DNA from 4 places in the Mesorhizobium sp. LCM 4576 genome. Region 1 is predicted to be linked to each of the others. Evidence: riboswitches for the same ligand, from Rfam matches in the RefSeq annotation. Region 1 holds a riboswitch; each other region holds the start of a gene.
What was found. Region 1 has a riboswitch for cobalamin ahead of metE (5-methyltetrahydropteroyltriglutamate--homocysteine S-methyltransferase). Riboswitches for the same ligand answer to the same signal wherever they lie in the genome.
Positions count from the first base shown of each region.

Region 2: another riboswitch for cobalamin. It lies ahead of LCM4576_RS23990 (DUF1636 family protein); the one in region 1 lies ahead of metE (5-methyltetrahydropteroyltriglutamate--homocysteine S-methyltransferase).
Region 3: another riboswitch for cobalamin. It lies ahead of LCM4576_RS31020 (CbtB domain-containing protein); the one in region 1 lies ahead of metE (5-methyltetrahydropteroyltriglutamate--homocysteine S-methyltransferase).
Region 4: another riboswitch for cobalamin. It lies ahead of bluB (5,6-dimethylbenzimidazole synthase); the one in region 1 lies ahead of metE (5-methyltetrahydropteroyltriglutamate--homocysteine S-methyltransferase).

Region 1 covers NZ_MDDT01000021.1:153,322-158,673, forward strand. Annotated here, with positions in the region: gene LCM4576_RS12200 (acetyl-CoA carboxylase biotin carboxylase subunit family protein) at 1-1,044, opposite strand, end outside; cobalamin riboswitch at 2,521-2,721, shown strand; gene metE (5-methyltetrahydropteroyltriglutamate--homocysteine S-methyltransferase) at 2,817-5,162, shown strand.
Region 2 covers NZ_MDDT01000047.1:14,385-17,411, reverse strand. Annotated here, with positions in the region: gene LCM4576_RS23995 (helix-turn-helix domain-containing GNAT family N-acetyltransferase) at 1-188, shown strand, start outside; cobalamin riboswitch at 524-729, shown strand; gene LCM4576_RS23990 (DUF1636 family protein) at 819-1,199, shown strand; gene LCM4576_RS23985 (ABC transporter ATP-binding protein) at 1,196-1,984, shown strand; gene LCM4576_RS23980 (ABC transporter substrate-binding protein) at 2,016-2,963, shown strand; gene LCM4576_RS23975 (iron ABC transporter permease) at 2,993-3,027, shown strand, end outside.
Region 3 covers NZ_MDDT01000068.1:11,762-14,980, forward strand. Annotated here, with positions in the region: gene LCM4576_RS31010 (hypothetical protein) at 1-406, opposite strand, end outside; gene LCM4576_RS31015 (CbtA family protein) at 566-1,306, opposite strand; gene LCM4576_RS31020 (CbtB domain-containing protein) at 1,354-1,563, opposite strand; adenosylcobalamin (AdoCbl) riboswitch at 1,565-1,708, opposite strand; gene LCM4576_RS31025 (histidine phosphatase family protein) at 1,794-2,369, shown strand; gene LCM4576_RS31030 (PilZ domain-containing protein) at 2,516-2,788, shown strand; gene LCM4576_RS31035 (isoprenylcysteine carboxylmethyltransferase family protein) at 2,792-3,219, opposite strand, start outside.
Region 4 covers NZ_MDDT01000057.1:233,768-236,739, forward strand. Annotated here, with positions in the region: gene LCM4576_RS26890 (hypothetical protein) at 1-605, shown strand, start outside; gene bluB (5,6-dimethylbenzimidazole synthase) at 606-1,337, opposite strand; cobalamin riboswitch at 1,380-1,557, opposite strand; gene LCM4576_RS26900 (histone deacetylase family protein) at 1,673-2,599, shown strand; gene LCM4576_RS26905 (exodeoxyribonuclease VII small subunit) at 2,603-2,854, shown strand; gene LCM4576_RS26910 (DUF2277 domain-containing protein) at 2,891-2,972, shown strand, end outside.

The sequences.
Region 1 (5,352 bases):
GGCAACACCGGATAGGGCGGCCGCCCGTCTCCGGCCGTCGATCCAATCGAGAGTGCCATCGCACTCGGGAAGTAGGTACCGCGAGCCCGCTGCGTGTGACTGCCTTTCCCGCAAATCCAATTCCTCACCAACAACGAGCCTGATGTGGTTGGTGATGAGATCGACACCGTAAGCCAGTTGGACCATGTCAGGAACGGGCGAACCCGCAAGCCGCGGATTGACTTCAATGACGGTTGGACCGTGGTTCGTCCACCTAAGTTCAACGTTCGTTGGCCCCCAACCGAGCCCGAGAGCTCGCAAACAACTCAGCGAAAGATCTGCAATACGCTTGCAATCTTCGTCATTCAGCGGGGCCGGATAGAGGTGCCCGCGACAGACGAAATTAGGTGGAGCGTAGTTCGCCGCGCCAATGGCTATGACCTGATCTCCCATTATTTCAAGGTTATACTGAGGGCCTTGCGCAAACTCCTCGACAAGTATCATCGGTGAGGACTGCCATTTGTGCTTCCCGCTCAACAGATAGATCGTATGTTCGGCTATCTCATCGAGAGTGCGGCACAATCGGACACCACTGCTGCCGATGCCGATAGCTGGCTTAAGAATTACCGGTAGACCGATCTCGGCGGCAGAGCGTTTAATCTCCGTCGCATCCGCTGCCATACGATATGCAGGTACGCGAAGGCCAGCCTCAGCGAGCACCTGACGTTGAACGGATTTGTCGCAACACCGTTCAACCGCCCTAGCGTTCGGGCCCGGCAGATCGAAGTACCGGCAGAGCTGGCCAACCATCGCATAGACCGACTCCTGGGCGCTGGTAATACCAGCTATTTCATAGATCGAGCGCAGCCGGATACATTCTCGGATCAGCGAATCAAAGTCATTGTTATCGACACGGATCGCCTCAATTCCGAACTGCGTGAGATAATCAAATGACTCCAGATTCCCAGAGATCGTAATTGGATGAATATCAAGACGTCTAGCTGCTTCGCAATATAATGGGCTATTACTTGCGCCTTCCAGAAATATTATTGCGCGTTTTGGCATATTTTCCGACCACTCACGATGTTCTAAATGGTTTGTGCGTCTTTGCCCGTGTGACCGGTCAGACTTGAAGTAATTTATCATTCCTGTCGACATTGTTTCGCGAAATATTCTTTAAGGTTGTTTGATCATTTTGTTGCGCGACCTCCTAACGCGGCGGTGAAATGGGCATTGCAGTGCATGCCCGTCCAGTCTGATCTCGCCGTGAAGCCGCACCGCCCGCCGGCGCAAATAGCCACGCAGGCCGTTTTCGCCTCTGGACTCTCTCGCAATCAGGCCGTCCACGCCACTAGAGGGATCCGACAGCAGGTGATCAAAATCGCCCGTGTTACAGTGAATCCAAGATAGCGGTCATAGGGTAGCCGTGTGACGCCGCCGAGCAGCTGGGCGGCGGCTGCACGGTGGTATCGGTTGCCGGTGCAGGAGAGACGCCAAGCCTCATGCCATGAACGCCGTTGGTGAACGCTATGATGTTGAGGCCGGCCGGGGATCTTGCGCGCTAGCTTGAGGGCAGCCTCGAGGGCATTGGAGCCGGTCGGTCCAGAAAACTGTACGACGTAGTTTAGCTGCCGCGGCCGAAGGATGGTGTCGTCTAACTTCCGCAGACTCCTTGGTTTCGTTATACAATCGAGGCCATGCGCGCTTCCGTCACCCGCAATGTAATCTGCGAGCGCGGATTTCAGCTCAGGGGGATCAATGGCAGCCTTCCTTCTTACAACCCGCGTCTCGTCTTTCACGGCCACTCCAAGCGAATTTCGAGACGAAGCAAGGATTTCGCCTTCGCGCGACTGGAAACCTTCCGCTGGGTCTCGTTAAAAGTAAATCCTCACCGAGCTTGAGATGTGCTTCAGGTTGGCTAAATGTACTGCATCTGGCAATCGGATATAGGTCGAGTTGCGATCGCGCGGCTGGCACTGCTTTTCGGGCAGTAGTCGCTATCCATAGTAGTGGGATTGAATCTAACACTTGGCGCCTCAAGCGAGGCGGCTTTCATCCTGTCGTCGACCTGTAGGCGGCCATCAACCGCTTCCTCGCCGATCATAATCCGACAACCCAAACGCTTGACCTGGACCGCCGACCCGGGCAGAATCATCGCCGTCAAATGTGGGCGGTCGCTTCGACAGCTCGGCGAAGAAGACCTCAACGGCGCGGAGCCAGGCRCCCTGCCTTCGCGCGCCAATCGATCCGTCCGACCAAACGCCCGGCAAACTACCCTTACTCAGCCGGGCCGAACCGCCGTCTGGCACAGTTCTGCACAGTGCGCCCATTTGGCGATTTGGCCCGGCCCCTGCAGCARCCAAGGTCTGGCTTAATGTAGCCAATCTGCCTTACCGCGCGCCGAATCCAAACATATCCACGATCCAAGTGCCCCTTGTTCGTCCCTCCACCGCTTTGGAAATCACTGCGATAGCACAAAGTGCGTTCACATAATGACATAAAGATTTCTTTATGCGAGGTTGACAAAAGAGCCGACTGCTGTGATTGTGTCCAAGCCATGGTTCTCCGTACGGTGCTGCCGTAGCGGAGCTAAGAGGGAAGCCGGTGCGATGCCGGCGCTGCCCCCGCAACTGTTAGAGGCGAGCCGACCCCACTCATGTCACTGAGGCGWACAGCCTCGGGAAGACGGGTAGAGGCTATGACCCCCGAGCCAGGAGACCTGCCACGGCGAACTATTGTCCACGGGCGGGGTGTCTCGGTGGCCGCTGCAGCCCGGCGCACGTACCGGCCTACTGGCGCCTTCGTTGCCTCCCACGCCCCAACCATCGGGGTATCRCATGACTCTCTCTCAGCAAATTCCTGTAGCAACGCTTGGTGTGCCGCGTATCGGTCGCAGGCGGGAACYGAAATTCGCGCTTGAAAGCTATTGGTCCGGAAAATCATGCGCTGCCGAGCTTCTGGCGACGGCAAAGGCGCTCCGTGCCGCGAGTTGGGAGGAGCAGCGCGATCGCGGTGTGTCGAAAATCCCGTCGAACGACTTCTCGCTCTACGACCATGTACTCGACACCGCCGCCATGGTTGGCGCCGTGCCGTCCCRCTACGTATGGAATGGCGGCGAGGTCCCACTCGACATCTATTTCGCCATGGCCCGCGGCAAACAAGGTCAGACGGGGAATTGCGACGCTGGTCGGGAGCATGCGGCTTGCCCTACGCTAACTGCGATGGAAATGACCAAATGGTTCGACACCAACTATCATTACATTGTGCCGGAACTTGACGACGATCAGGCGTTCACGCTCGCGTCGACCAGACCGGTTGATTATTTCCTCGAGGCTAAAGCCCTGGGCATTCATACACGCCCGGTCATCCTTGGACCGGTCACTTTTCTGAAGCTGGCGAAGTCACCTGCCGAAGGTTTCAATCCCCTCGCGCTCCTGCCGCGGCTTCTGCCCGTCTACGAGCAACTCCTGCGGAGGTTGATATTTTCGGGAGCCGATTGGGTGCAGATCGATGAGCCAGCGCTTGTGCTCGATCTAAACCCGAACGAACGAGCCRCACTTGAATTTGCCTATGGCCAGTTGTCGAAGGCCGCGCCCGAGCTGAAGATCATGCTGGCTACTTATTTCGGGCCGCTGGGGGACAATCTCGAGACGGCGATATCGCTGCCTGTGGCGGGCCTGCATCTTGATCTCTCGCGTGCTCCCGAACAGCTGGAGACGGCTGGTCGGCTCGCGCCTAAGGACCTGGTGCTCTCGCTTGGCTTGATCAATGGCCGCAACGTCTGGCGCGCGAACCTCACTGCCATTCTCGACCGCATCAAGCCGATCGTCGCGGGCTGGCCCTTGGACCGAGTCGAGATCGCGCCTTCGTGCTCGATGCTGCATGTGCCGATGGACTTGCGTATGGAGACGGTACTGGATGCGAACATCGGGTCGTGGCTCGCCTTCGCGGCCCAGAAGACCGACGAGCTGGTCATCCTGGCCCGGGCCTTGTCCCAAGGTAGAGATGCCGTGGCTGGCGAGTTGAAAGCTTCTGACGAGGCTGCCGCGACTCGCGCAACATCCACGAAGGTCCATGACCCGCTCGTTGAAGGGCGGATCGCCGGCATCAACGGCGCTATGAAGCAACGAAAGAGCGCATTTGCCGAACGTTCCAGGGTCCAAGCCCGCACGCTCGGCCTGCCGCCGTTCCCGACAACGACCATTGGATCCTTTCCGCAGACGCCTCAGGTGCGCAAGGCGCGTTCCGCTCACGCGAAGGGCCAGCTCAGCTATGTCGACTACGAAACCTTTCTGAAGAAGGAGATCGAGGCTGCTATTCGCTGGCAGGAGGAGATCGGGCTGGACGTGCTGGTGCATGGCGAGTTCGAACGAAACGACATGGTGCAGCATTTCGGCGAGCAACTTTCCGGCTTTGCCTTCACCGAACATGCCTGGGTGCAGAGCTATGGGTCGCGCTACGTGCGTCCCCCCATCATCTTCGGCGACGTATCGCGCTCCAATCCGATGACGGTGCGCTGGTGGCAATTCGCCCAGTCGCTTACGCAAAAGCCTGTGAAGGGAATGCTCACAGGCCCAGTGACCATTCTCAATTGGTCTTTTGTTCGCGACGACGTACCCCGCTCCGAGGTCTGCCGCCAGATCGCGCTGGCCATTCGCGATGAAGTGACGGACCTCGAAAGATCCGGCGCAAGGATGATCCAGATCGACGAAGCCGCATTTCGCGAAGGCTTGCCACTGCGCAAGTGCGACAGGAAGGTCTATCTCGACTGGTCGGTCGAATGCTTCCGGATCTCTTCAACAGGTGTAAAGGACACGACTCAGATCCATACCCATATGTGCTATTCGGAGTTCAACGAGATCATCGACGCGATCGCTGAGCTGGACGCGGATGTAATTTCGATTGAGACATCGCGCTCGGCAATGGAACTGCTTGACGCCTTTACGAGCTCTAAATATCCCAACCAAATCGGTCCCGGAGTCTATGACATCCACTCACCGCGCGTTCCGGAAGTCGCCGAGATTTCGGCCCTCCTCATGCTTGCCCGCGAGCGCTTGTCTGATGGTCAACTTTGGGTAAACCCCGACTGTGGTCTCAAAACACGCAATTGGGAGGAGGTCCGCCCTGCCCTCGTGAACATGGTCGCTGCAGCACGCGCGCTCCGGGAGAAAGTGCAGGTCTGAGGGTTTGCCGAATTCAACTCTCGTCATGTGGCTCCCCGACGGCTACTGCTGCGGAGGATTTCGCGAAAACGCCTCGGTTCGCAGAACGTCCTGGCAACATGATACCATCCTACGCGCAGACGGCGGAAGCGTCGTCTGCGCCTTTAGATTAGACTAGGGGACTTGGCGGAAGTCGCGTGGCCTTCCCTCT
Region 2 (3,027 bases), on a different contig from region 1:
GGCTCGTCGACGAATGCATCACCTTTGCTCGAGCCAAGGGCTACAAGACGCTGACGCTGTGGACCAACGACATTCTTGGCTCGGCCCGCCGCATTTACCAGGCCGCGGGCTTCAAGCTGGTCGACGAGGAACGCCATCATTCCTTCGGCAAGGACTTGGTCGGCCAGACCTGGAATTTGGAGCTTTAGCTCTCTTTCCCGTCTCCCCTTGCGGGCTCACGGGGGAGAAGGCTGATCGGCGCGCAGCGCCGAGACGGATAAGAGGTGTACCAGGAAATCCTGACGTTCCACCCCGCTGGAGCTCTTCAGCCGTCTCGACGCTGTGCCCATGTTCGAAACCCGAACGGTTTCTGAAAATTCTCCGATGTTGGTCGCGACGGCTGGAGAAGGGGGTTGACAAAAGCGCCTCCGCCAGCTGTATGTAACGTTATTACATATCAATCGGAAATGCATCTTTTCAGGCAGGTCGCTTCGAACGGTGACAAGGTTGCGCGGAAGCCCGTTGCGACTCGCGGCCGGACTACCTACGATCGTTACGTCATGGTCCCCGAACCGCAAGGCGAGGGGTGAAAAGGGAACACGGTGAGGCCTATCCGGGTCGAGGCCGTGGCTGCCCCCGCAACTGTGAGCGGCGAGCTCCATCCGAAACGCCACTGGCCGGCAAGGCTGGGAAGGCGGATGGCGCAACGACCCGCGAGCCAGGAGACCTGCCATCGACACGAGTTGACCGGACGGGGTGTGCCGGGAGGAGACGCGGGCACCGGCCTTTCGGRCGACTCGTCCGGCATCCTTCCGTCGCCATTTTGGGAAGTGACGGAAATGCTGGACACCGCATACCATCGTATCATCGTCTGTTCGCTATGCCGCGACACCGTGACCAGGCTGAGGTCCGGCGAGGATCTGTGCGCCGAACTGCGCTCCAGGCTTGCCGGGACTTTGGCGTCGTCTTTTGCTGTCGAGACCGTCGACTGCATGGCCGGCTGTTCGCGACCACTGACCGTCGCCTTCAACGCGCAAGGCAAGYCCAGCTATCTCTTCGGCTCGATCGACAGCGGCACCGATGCCGGCGCGCTAGTCSAGTTTGCCAGACTCTATGCCTCGTTGGCCGATGGCTGGTGCAGTTCCGACCAGCGCCCGGCAAGGCTCGCCGGCAAGATACTGGCGCGCATCCCGGCCGGGGGCAGGGAGCAGGTCCGGTGAGCGCGCCCCTGCTTGAAGCCCGCGCTCTTCGTGCCATGGCAAACGGCCGGACGCTGGTCGAGGATGTCGGCCTGTCGCTGGCGGCGGGTGAGCGGCTCGCGATCATCGGCCCCAACGGCGCCGGCAAGACGACGCTGCTGCGCATGCTATGCGGCGCGCTCCGGCCGAGCGCCGGCGAGGTTCGCCTTGCCGGACGCCGGCTGGACAGGATCACCGCGGCCGAGCGGGCGCTGAGCATTGCCGTCGTCGGCCAGACGGACCAGCCGGATCCACGGCTGGCGCTGATCGACTATGTCGAGCTCGGCCGCGTCCCGCATGCCGGCCTGAGGCGCCGGCACAACGATCGCGACATCGTCGTCGAAGCGCTGCGCCGGACCGGGCTATTGCCGTTACTCGCGCGCAGCATCGGTTCGCTCTCCGGTGGCGAACGCCAGCGCGCACAACTCGCCCGCGCCATCGCCCAGGAGCCGAAAATCCTGTTTCTCGACGAACCGACCAACCACCTGGATCCGCGCGCCCGCGGCGAGCTGCTCGAGCTGGTCGCCGCATTCAACATGACCGTGGTCGCCGTGCTGCACGATCTGGCCCTCGTAGCGCCCTTCGCCACGAGCGTCGCAGTGATGAGCAACGCCCGGCTGCGCGCGCTGGCGCCGCCACGCGACGCGCTGGCGCAGCCGCTCATCCGCGAGGTGTTCGGCATCGATGTGCTGCGCCTGCGGCACCCGACCGAGGACCGCGAGCTCACCGTCTTCGAGCTGCCCACGCGCGCTTCCTCGCCATCCTGAACCTGCCCAACACAAACAAGGAGCATGCCCCGTGAAACGCCTCGCTTTGTCGTTTGCCTTCTCGCTTGTCGCCTCGGCCGCCTTCGCCTTCCCGGTCACCGTCGACAGTTGCGGCAAGCCGCTTACCTTCGACGCGCCGCCGAAGCGCGCCGTCATCCAGGATCTCAACATGGCTGAGATGGCTTTCGCGCTTAAGCTGCAGCCGTCCATCGTCGGGCTCACCGGCATCACCGGCTGGTACAAGGTCGGGCCCGAGTTCAAGGCCGAGCAGGGCGCCATCCCCGAGCTGGCGCCGAAATATCCGACGCTCGAGAACCTCGTCGCCGTGCAGCCCGATTTCTTCTTCGCCGGCTGGTATTACGGCATGAAGCCGGGCGGCGAGGTGACGCCCGACACGCTCGCTCCGCACGGCATCAAGACGCTGGTGCTGACCGAGAGCTGTGTCCATCTCGACAAGAACCGTCCCGCCGCCTCGATGGACCTGCTCTATGGCGACGTCGAGAAGCTCGGCAAGATCTTCGGCAAGGAGGCGGAGGCCGAAAAGCTGGTCCACGGCTGGAAGGCCGAGCTCGCCGGCATCACCGCGAAAGTGGGCAACGCCAAGGGCACGCGCGTCTTCCTCTACGATTCCGGCGAGGACAAGCCCTTCACCGCCGGCAAATTCGCCATTCCCGACGCCATGATCGCTGCCGCGGGCGGTGAGAACATCATGGCAGACATGGCGACGAGCTGGGGCAACACCGACTGGGAGACGGTCGCCTCGCGCAATCCGCAGTTCCTCATCCTGCTCGATTACCAGGATGGCGGCGGCTACAGGAAACTGCTCGATTTCCTCAAAGCGCATCCGGCAATGAAGGAGACCGACGCGGTCAGGAACGAGCGCTTCGTGGCGCTCCGCTACGCCGAGCTGACGCCGGGGCCCGCCAATATCGAGGCGATCGGCAAGATCGCCAGGGCCATGCATCCGGAAGCGTTTTGAGACCGCGGCGCAAGCCATTCGTCCTGGCGATGGCGCTGGGCGCGATCCTGCTGGTCGCGCTCGC
Region 3 (3,219 bases), on a different contig from region 1:
CAAGAAGCACCGCGAGGCTCGGCAGGTGCAAGAACACAGTCCGCCAGCGCGGCTCGATCACCGCGCCGGTGCTGAAGGTCTCGCCGCTGAACTGGCACAGGATCCAGGACGCGCCGCTGCGCACCATCTCGGCATCGATGTCGGAGATCAACGCCTTCGCCCCATGCGCTGCCGACGGCATCGTCGCCATGTAGGTGAGCAGCGCCTTGGCGGTGGCGAGATAGGCGTGGCTGCATTCGTTGAACGGGCTCTCCTCATCGCCGAGGCTGCCCGGCATCAGGCCCCAAAGGCAGTAGGTGTATTGCAGGTTGCCGTGATTGTAGAGCCGCCGGAAGGTCGGATCGGTCACCGTCTGTGCTTGCGCGAGTGCGAGAATGTCGCCGCGATAGCGCGCGATCACCGCCATCTGGCCATGGGTGAGGCTGGGGATCTGGATGCCGGGAGGCGGAGGGGCGGAAGATCCGCTATGGGCTTGGGCCGGGGCTGCCAGGAGGAGGGCGAAAAGGGTCGCCAAAAAGAAATTGGCCGCCAGGGCGCGGAACCGTGGCGGCCAACGCATCGGATTTCAGGCGTAGCGGCGGGCAGGGCTGCGCTGGTCGCGCACCGCGACCACGCGTTCGGCAACCGCACCGAAGCCGAGCCCGACGACGGTCCACAGCACAAGCTGGATGCCGAGCGAGGCGACCCGGAACTGCCAAAGCACCGTCGCCGAGAAGGTCTCCGGCACTTCGTTGATGTCGGGCAGCGCCGCCTTCACCAGCGCGAAGACGACGAGGAAAGCCAGGCCCGCGACGATCGAGGCGTTCCAGGCGCCGAGCCGGTTCCACAGCCGTTGCGCCAGGCCGACCGCCGCCACCATCGCCGCGATCGACACCACGATCATGATGAAGAACAGCTCTGTGYGGTAACCGATTGTCTCGGCATTRCCGACAGCCGGTGGGTTCGCCKGKTATTTGAGGCTCGGAACCACGATCACGGCCAGGAAGCCGAGCAGCGCGATCAGCGCCGAGGTGCCGCGCGGGCCGAGCGAGCCCAGCCGGCCATAGGCATAGGCAAAGACCAGCGAGAACAGCCCGCCAAGGGCGGCGCCATAGATCAGCACGCCGGTCGCCAGGCCAATGCCGGCCTGCGTGGCGCGGCTGACCATCTCGGGTTCCGGCGCCTCGCCGGTGGCCTGGGCCTGCTGTTCCTCGAAGGCGATCGCCTTATCGACCTGCGGCTCGCCATAGACGCGAGCAAAGGCGAATGCCAGAATCCCTGCAACCAGCCCGACAAGCATGCCGCGCAGCAAGAGTTTTCCGACCATGTTCAAGAACCCTTTGTCGAAAGCGGGTTCAGCGATGCTGAACCGCTTTAGTGGCAGGGGAAGCCGAGCAGGTGGCGGCCGTCATGCACGAATTCGTGCACCGCCGTGCCACGGATCAGCGAGGTCGCGCCTTCTTCCGCGCCGACGAAATAGAGCATCAGCATCAGCATCAGGCCGGCGAAGATGGCCCAAGGCAGAAGCTCGCGGACCGGAATCGCAACCGGACCGTAGCTGGGGGCGAAAGTGGTGTCGGACATATTTGACCTCCCTTGGGATACTGCGTCCCGTTGATCGAACAATGCTGBGGAATAAGGCCTGACTTTCGGCTTGTGCCGATCACAGTGGCGCGACCGTGCCGGACTCGCACCGGCTTCCAATCCCGTATAGCGCTAAAACACTTGTCAGCACTTCGTTCGCCTGTCAACGACATGTAATGGCCAACGCGGCCTCGCGCGGCTGAAATTTCACTGGACCACGGAGTTTTGGGATGTTCGCCCGCCTGACGATGATCGCAAGCGGCGCGACGCAGAGCACGCGCAAGGGCTGCTTTCCGAAGGACGAGGCGCCGGAGCCGAGCGCTCTCAAGCGCGCCGGCGCGATGGCTTCGTCGCTGCGCCGGGCCGACCGCGTCTGGACGAGTCCGGCGCTCGCCGCACGGCGGACGGCCGAGGCGCTCGGCCTGGACGCGACGGTCGAGCCGTTGCTTGCCGAGCAGGATTTCGGACGCTGGGCCGGCAAAGGTTTCGAGGAGGTGCAGGCCGAGGACCCAGAAGGCATGGCGGCCTGGCTTTCCGATCCGGACGCCGCGCCCCATGGCGGCGAGTCGCTTGCCGCGGTCGCCTTGCGTGGCGCGGCGCTGATGGAGCGCCTGGCCGGCGAGGGCGGCCACACCATCGCGCTCACCCATGCCGTGCCGATCCGCGCCGCCGTCGTGCATGTGCTGGGCGCGCCGCTCTCCGCCGTCTGGAAGATCGACATCGAGCCGCTGTCACACACCGAATTCCGCGGCGACGGCCATCGCTGGGTGCTGCATGCGAGCGGGGTGATGGCCGGCGCGAGATAGCGCTGGAAAAGCGCTTGCCTGGCGACGAGCGGTCGCCGGCGAAGGCGAAGTCCGCCGTTTCAGCGATCGCTAACGGAACGGAAACGCCTCGCTGCTAGGGTGCAGCCCCGTGGCGAGGAGAGCCTCGCCCGAGGAGTCCGTCGCCTATGGCCGAATATCCCGAGACCGAGCGCCGCCTTCATGTGCGCGAATTCGTGCTCAAGGAAGCCACGATCATTGCCAATGGCGTCAGGATCGGCTGTTCGGTCAGAAATCAGCACGAGCAGGGCGCGGAATTGCGCGTGGCCGCCGGTATGGACATCCCGGAACGCTTCCTGCTCGAGGTTCCAGCCGACGACATGGCCTATCGCGCTTTGGTGCGGTGGCGGCGCAACGACCGCCTTGGCGTGGCGCTCTACAGCAACGCGCCGAAGGACTGACACTCAAAGATAGCGGCGCACGCTCGCCCTGTACGAGCGGTAGGATTCGCCGAACTTGCGCTCCAGATAGGTTTCCTCGCGCAGCACCACGCCATAATGCAGGATGGGGAAGCTCGCGACGAGGGCGATGACGGCCCACCAAGTGTCAAACAGCAGGCCGATCCCGAGAAGCAGCCCCATCAGGCCGATATAGAGCGGATTGCGGGTTAAGCCGAACGGGCCGCTGGTGAGGATCGCGGTGGTCGGCAATGTCGGGTTCACATTGGTACCGCCGCGCAACATGGTCGAGCGTCCCCAGGCTATGATCGCAATCGCAAGTGCTGCCAGCACGATGCCGAGCACAATGGTGAGCGGCCGGCCACCAATCGCCAGCGGCCAGACATAGCGCAGCGCGAGCATCGCGATCAGCGCCACGAGAAAGAGCAGCGGCG
Region 4 (2,972 bases), on a different contig from region 1:
ACATCCTTTTCGTCGTCGATCAGCTGGTCAAGGGCGCCATCCGCGCCATCACCGGCCTGATCGGCGGCATCGCCGCCTTCCTGCCCATTCCGGGCCTGAGCGGCATCGTCAGCTTCATCAACACCGTCATCCGCATCTCGCTGACCTATGTCGACGAGATCATCCTGGGCTACAACATCCGCGTCAATTCGAGCTCGCCCTTCGAGACGGCGCGCCAAGGCGTCGTGCTTTACGCCCAGAACGGCAAGCACATGGTCAAGAACGCCGTCTGGCTTGGGGTGATCATGTGGGGCGTGTCCTTCGTCATCTTCCTGCTGATGCTGGCGCCTGCCGCCGCCATCCTGTGGGTCATGCCCGGACAATTGGCCGGCTGGGCCTTCGTGCTTGCGATCGTCTTTGCCTGGGCCTTCAAGGCAGCCTTCATCGAGCCGTTCGCCATCGCGTCCTTGATGCAGGTCTATTTCGAAGCCATCGAAGGTCAGGTGCCCAATCCCGAATGGGACACGCGGCTTGCCGAGGCCTCGTCCAAATTCAGGGAACTGCGCGACAAGGCGCTGGGCTCCTTCGGCGGTGGATCGCGCTGGGACACGCCCCGGGCCGCTTGATCACGGCTTTGGCGGGCCGCTAAGTCTCGCAATCGCCGATTTGAGTGGCGCTTCTCCGGCGCCRCAAAACGTCTCGCTCATCACCAGCTCGGGCAGCGACAGGCGCCTGCCCCAGCCATGCGCTTCGAGGTCCGGTTTCGGTGCGAAGGCCGAGACGCGGCCGACGCACAGATAGGCGATCGGCGTGACATGCTCCGGGATCGACAGAAGCCGCTTCAGCGCCTCCGTTTCGATGATGCTCACCCARCCGACGCCCACGCCTTCCGCGCGTGCCGCCAGCCAGAAATTCTGCACCGCGCAGACGGTGCTGTAGAGGTCCATCTCCGGATTGTGCCAGCGCCCGAGCGGCGAGTCCTTCGATCGCTGCCGGTCGCAGGTGATGCAGAGATTGAGCGCGCTTTCGCAGATGCCTTCGAGCTTAAGCTTGCGGTACAGCGCCTGCCGTTCCGCCTCGATCRCCGGCAGTTCCTGTTCGCGCGCGGCGAGGAACAAGTCGCGGACCTGCCGCCGCCTTGTCTGGTCGCGGATAACGATGAAATTCCACGGCTGCATGTAGCCGACCGACGGCGCGTGATGAGCGGCGGTGATGAGCCGCGCCAGCACGCTGTCATCGAGATCGTCGGGGACAAAATAGCTGCGCACGTCACGCCTGGTGAACATCGCACGATAGACCGCGTCGCGCGCCAATTGGTCAAAATCGTCGCCGCTCGCGGCGATCGCTGCTGCCGTCATCGCATTTCCCCTTGCGACAAGCAGTCATCCGCCTGACCAAGCGGATGACCATGTCTGCCGGGCCGGTCTTCTGGCTCGGGATCGTCCCGCTCCGGCGCCTTCCCGTCATGGACAGTGGCGTTTGCCGGCGCGGTCCCCCTCACAGCGTTGGGCACGCCACGGAGTTCAACCGTGTTCCCGATTCTCCCGCGTCACGGGCACCAGGCAGCGAAGTGACCTTACCGCAAAGTTCGGCGCCCGCCAATGGCGCGGACGACATCGGCTGGCGCAATTTCCCCAGCCATTCGGCGTTTCAAACATGGTCATTACGGCCGCGGGTGCCTAGATTAGGCGCCATGGCCACCCGTCTCTACACGCACCCGATCTTCCTCGAACACCTCACGCCGCCCGGCCACCCCGAGCGGCCCGACCGGCTGCGCGCCATCGAGCGTGTGCTGGACGACGATGCCTTTTCGGCGCTCGACCGCGTCAAAGCGCCCGAAGGCGACGAGAAAACGATCCTTTACGCGCATCCCGAGCAATTCGTCGAACGCGTCCGCGCGGCAATCCCTGAGACCGGCATCGTCTCGATCGACGCCGACACCAGTGCCAGCCCGAAGAGCTGGCAGGCGGCGGTGACGGCGATCGGGGCGGCCAATGCCRCCGTCGACGATGTCTTCGAGGGCCGTGCCGCCAATGTGTTCGTCGCCGCCCGCCCGCCGGGACATCACGCCGAAAAGACCACGGCGATGGGCTTCTGCCTGTTCAACACGGCCGCCATCGCCGCCCGCTATGCGCAGAAGAAACATCAGGCCGAGCGCGTCGCCATCGTCGACTGGGATGTCCATCACGGCAACGGCACGCAGGACATTTTTTGGGACGATCCGTCTGTGCTTTATTGCTCGACGCATCAGATGCCGCTTTACCCGGGCACCGGCGCGAAGAGCGAAACCGGCGCCGGCAACATCGTCAACGCGCCGCTCGCGCCGCAGACCGGCAGCGACCTGTTTCGAGACGCCTTCCTGTCGCGCGTGCTGCCGTCCATCGATGCGTTCGCGCCGGACCTGATCATCATTTCCGCCGGCTTCGACGCGCACCACCGCGATCCGCTGGCCGAGATCAACCTGACCGAGGACGATTTCGACTGGGCGACCGGCAAGCTGATGGAGCGCGCCGGGCGCCACAGCTCCAACAGGCTCGTCAGCCTGCTGGAAGGCGGCTACGATCTGCAGGGACTGGCATTTTCAGTCGCCGCCCATGTCGGGCGGCTGATGAAGGGATAGGGTATGGCAGTGGAAGGCAATGAGGACGTCAAGGCGATGAGCTTCGAACAGGCGCTCGACGCGCTGGAGAAGATCGTCGATGATCTGGAGCGCGGCGATGTTCCGCTCGACCAGTCGATCCGGATCTATGAGCGTGGCGAGGCGCTGAAGGCGCATTGCGATCGGCTGCTGAAGGCGGCCGAGGACAAGGTCGAGAAGATCCGGCTGTCGCGCGACGGCAAGCCGGCGGGAACGGAGCCGTTGGACGCGGAATAACTTGGGGGCAGAGCAAGCAGGTAAGGAGTCCAAGCCATGTGCCGCAACATCAAGACCCTGGCCAATTTCGAGCCGCCGGCGACCAATGACGAAGTGCATGACGCAGCGCTTCAGTTCG